Regions from separate parts of the Comamonas squillarum genome, predicted to be linked through region 2. Evidence: predicted binding sites of a transcription regulator. Region 2 holds the regulator's gene; the other holds the start of a gene.

Region 1 (2,198 bases), 1.5 Mb from region 2:
CGACACCGACATGGCGGCGGTGGAGCGCATGCGCCGCGTGGCCCATACCGCGAGCGGATCGAGCCTGAGCCGCAGCTGGAGCGCCGACTGGTTTGCCGCCTGCAGCCACCGGCTCGATGCCTTGCATGGGGTGGAGACCTTGGTCGCGCAGGAGCTGCAGGTGCTGTGCCTGCACAAGCTGCAGGCGCAGGAACAAGCGCTGGCGGCCTTGCAGGCGTTGCCACCGGGCGCTGAACCTGCCCAAGAGGGCGCAGAGGGCGCTGAGGGCAGCGAAGCCGGCATGGCCTTTTTTGAGGCCTCGGCACCGCCCGATACCTGGTCGCTCGATGCCGTGGGCGCGCCGGCGCTGGGGCGCGATATCCTGTCGCTGGTGCAGCAGCAATCGCAGCGGCTGCAGACCATGCAGAGCCAGATCCAGGAGGCGCGCACTGCGCTGCACGAGCGCAAGACCCTGGAGCGCGCCAAGGGTCTGCTGATGGCCCAGCACCAGCTCAGCGAGAGCGATGCCTACCAGCTGCTGCGCCAGACGGCGATGAACCAGAACAAGCGCATGCTGGAGGTGGCCGAGGCCGTGCTGGCGATGGCGGCCTTGGTGCCCCAAGCCCCTGCAGCGCCCGCAGGCCCTGCTGCAGCTGAGCGCTAGCAGCTTTCCGCCCGCGCACCAAAGCATGGCAGCCGTTGGCCCGCAGGCTGCTGCAATGCACCATTGCAGGGATCCGGGCCGGTGTGCAGCGCCGGCCCAGGTTGGCTCTTCAGAGGGAAGCACTGCAATTTTTGAATTGGCATGGAATATGCATTGATCTTCCCAACCAGGCCAAAGGCGGCCTGTTTCCGGTAATCGCGAGTTATTTCGGGACAACGGCGTCCCTTTCCTGATGGTGCAAGCCCTCAGCGAAAGGACGCCGTTTTTTGTTTTTGGAATCTGCAACGCCTTCGATGGAGTTTGACAAGAATGACGATACGCCCCACCCCTGACACCGCCCCGGCGGCAGAGGCTTCGCCCGCTTCTTCGCCGCTGGCCGGCCGCCGTCAGTTCTTGCGCCATGGCGCCCAGGCAGCGGCAGCCACCTTTGTCTACAGCGCGCTGGGCCACCAGGGCGTCTGGGCCGCCGGCTCGGATGCGCCGGAGAAAAAAGAGGTCAATATCGGCTTTATCCCGCTGACCGACTGCGCCAGCGTGGTGATGGCCTCGGTGCTGGGCCTGGACCAGAAGTACGGCGTCAAGATCACGCCGACCAAGGAAGCGAGCTGGGCCGGCGTGCGCGACAAGCTGGTCAATGGCGACCTGGACTTTGCCCATGTGCTCTATGGCCTGGTCTATGGCGTGCAGCTGGGCGTGGGCAGCCCGCAAAAGGACATGGCGGTGCTGATGACGCTCAACCGCAATGGCCAGGCGATCACCCTGTCCAAGAAGCTGGCCGACAAGGGCGCCGTCGATGCGGCGTCACTGGCCAAGCTGATGGGCGCGGAAAAGCGCGAATACACCTTTGCGCAGACCTTTCCGACCGGCACCCATGCGATGTGGCTGTACTACTGGCTGGCGAGCGCGGGCATCCACCCGCTCAAGGATGCGAAAGTGATCACCGTGCCGCCGCCGCAGATGGTGGCCAATATGCGTGTGGGCAATATGGACGGCTTTTGCGTGGGCGAGCCCTGGGGCCACCGCGCGATCATGGATGGCATCGGCATCACGGCCGTCACTACCCAGGACATCTGGCGCGACCACCCGGAAAAGGTGCTGGGTTGCACACAGGACTTTGTCAGCCGCCACCCCAACACCGCGCGCGCGGTGACCATGGCAATTCTGGAGGCGGGCCGCTGGATCGATGCCAGCCTGCAGAACAAGCAGAAGATGGCCGAGACCATTGCCGGAAAGGCCTATGTGAACACCAGCGTCGATGCCATCAACCAGCGCATTCTGGGCCGCTACCAAAATGGCCTGGGCAAGACCTGGGACGACCCCAACCACATGAAGTTTTTTGCCGAGGGCGAGGCCAGCTACCCCTACCTGTCCGATGGCATGTGGTTCCTGACCCAGCACAAGCGCTGGGGTTTGCTCAAGAGCCACCCCGACTACCTGGCTGTGGCCAAGAAGATCAACCAGACCGCCCTGTACAAGGAAGCGGCTGCGCAGCTGAAGATCGCCGTGCCCAAGTCGGACATGCGCAGCAGCCCGCTGATCGACGGCAAGGTCTGGG
Region 2 (2,198 bases):
CCAGCCCCGTTTCATCCTGCTCGACGAGCCTTTCGCCGGCATCGACCCCATCGCCGTGATCGAGATCCAGCGCATTGTCGCCTTTCTCAAGGAGCGCGGCATTGGCGTGCTGATCACCGACCACAATGTGCGCGAAACCCTGGGTATCTGTGACCATGCCTGCATCATCAGCGATGGCAAGGTGCTGGCCGCCGGGACGCCGCAAGAGATTGTGGAGAACGCAGAGGTCCGGAGGGTGTATCTGGGTGAACATTTCCGTATGTGACACCGCACGCCTTGGCGGGCGTGCCAGCCAAGATGCCGTCCCGCGCTGCGGGGCCGGCAGGGCTGATCCGTTGCCAGCTGCCCCAGCCCGTGTGGAGGCGCAGCCATGATGCCGTCGCTGTCGCTGCGCGTATCGCAGAACCTGACCCTGACCCCCCAGCTGCAGCAGTCGATTCGCCTGCTGCAGCTGTCCACGCAGGAGCTGACACAGGAAGTCGAGCAGATGCTCGACGAAAACCCGTTTCTGGAGCGCGAGGGCGATGAGGCCCCCGAGGCTGAAGCCCGTAAAGAAGCCGCTGAATCTGCCGAAGCTGCAGACGCTGCAGACGCAGCCGACAAGGGTGCCGATACTGCTGCCAGCACCGACACCAACAACAGTAGCGATTTCGAGCCCGGAACCTCCGACCAGCCGCTGGATTTTGCTGCGGGCAAGGAAACCGGCGTCGATGCCGAGGCCGCTGCCGGCGATTCGGCATCGGACTGGGAAGAGTGGGGCGGCGATCTGCCCGCCCGCTCCAGCGCCAGCGATGACGACGACGAGACGCCGATGTCCGACCGGCGCAGCGAGCACCTGAGCCTGCAGGATGTGCTGCACCGCCAGGCCTTGTCGCTGCGCCTGTGCCAGGAAGACCGGGCCGCGCTCTACTTTCTGATTGAATCACTGAACGACGACGGCTACCTCGAAGAAACGCTGGCCGAGCTGGCGCAAAGCTTTGGCGATGCCTCGGATCCCGAACGCTACGAAGCCCTGCTGCACCACCTGACCGTGGCGCTGCGCTTGCTGCAAAGTCTGGAGCCGATTGGCGTGGGCGCGCGCAACCTGTCCGAATGCATGCAGCTGCAGATCAAGGCCCAGCAGCGGCTGTTGGATGAAGAGGGCTCGGACACGCCCGAGGCCGATGCGCTGGCGCTGGAGACCGCTTTGCTGGTCTGCCAGGAATCGCTGGAGCTGCTGGCGCGCCGTGATGTGCGCAAGCTGGTGCAACTGACCGGATGCAGTGATGCCGCGGTGCGCAGCGCGCTGGCGCTGATCGCCAAGCTCGAGCCCCGCCCCGGCCGGCCCTATGCCGATGTGGACCGCAACACCATCATCCCCGATGTCCTCGTGCGACCCAGCAATGAGCGCGGCCTGCCGGTGCCCGGTTTCAGCGTGCAGCTCAATGCCGAGGTGATGCCGCGCCTGCGCGTGCAGGATGTCTACGCCAATGCCTTGCGCAGCCACAAGGGCAGCGAGGGCCATGGCGCGCTGCAGCAGCGGCTGCAGGAGGCGCGCTGGTTCATCAAGAACATCCAGCAGCGCTTTGACACCATCTTGCGCGTCTCGCAGGCCATCGTCGAGCGCCAGCGCAATTTCTTTGTCCATGGCGAGCTGGCGATGCGCCCCATGGTGCTGCGCGAGATTGCCGATGAGCTGGGCCTGCACGAGTCCACCATCAGCCGCGTGACCACGGCCAAGTACATGGCCACGCCGCAGGGCACGTTCGAGCTCAAGTACTTCTTTGGCTCGGGCCTGGGCACCGAGACCGGCGGCAGTGCGTCGAGCACGGCGGTCAAGGCGCTGATCAAGCAGCTGCTGGACGAGGAAAGCGCGAAAAAGCCGCTGTCGGATGCAAAAATCGCCGATCTGCTGCAGGCCCAGGGCATTGAATGCGCGCGCCGCACGGTGGCCAAGTACCGCGAGGCCATGCGCATCCCGCCGGCCAGCCTGCGCAAGGCGCTGTAAGCGCAAGCAGCCAGGGCCCATAAAAAAACCGCAGTTGCGTTAGGCACTGCGGTTTTGCTTTGAGACGGAGCCGCTTTACTTTGGCCACAGCCACCAGATGAACAAGGCCAGCACGGCCAGCATCAGGCCAAACTTGGTGAGCTTGTAGGCCGTCTTGTTCCAGGCCTTGAAGCGGCGGCGGTACTGGCCCATGTAGAACGAGATCTTGAAG

Evidence for each region. The regulator sigma-54, encoded in region 2, starts transcription at its own class of promoters, with help from an activator protein. The targets are predictions, from matches to a motif close to TGGCANGNAANCTGCTTT.
Region 1: a site for sigma-54 is predicted at 781-798, ahead of N4T19_RS20290 (CmpA/NrtA family ABC transporter substrate-binding protein). Genes of this name have one in related genera too.

What each region holds. Positions count from the first base shown of each region.
Region 1 covers NZ_CP104377.1:4,446,763-4,448,960, forward strand. Annotated here, with positions in the region: gene N4T19_RS20285 (nitrate regulatory protein) at 1-643, shown strand, start outside; gene N4T19_RS20290 (CmpA/NrtA family ABC transporter substrate-binding protein) at 953-2,198, shown strand, end outside.
Region 2 covers NZ_CP104377.1:2,982,890-2,985,087, reverse strand. Annotated here, with positions in the region: gene lptB (LPS export ABC transporter ATP-binding protein) at 1-265, shown strand, start outside; gene rpoN (RNA polymerase factor sigma-54) at 371-1,987, shown strand; gene N4T19_RS13805 (aspartyl/asparaginyl beta-hydroxylase domain-containing protein) at 2,063-2,198, opposite strand, start outside.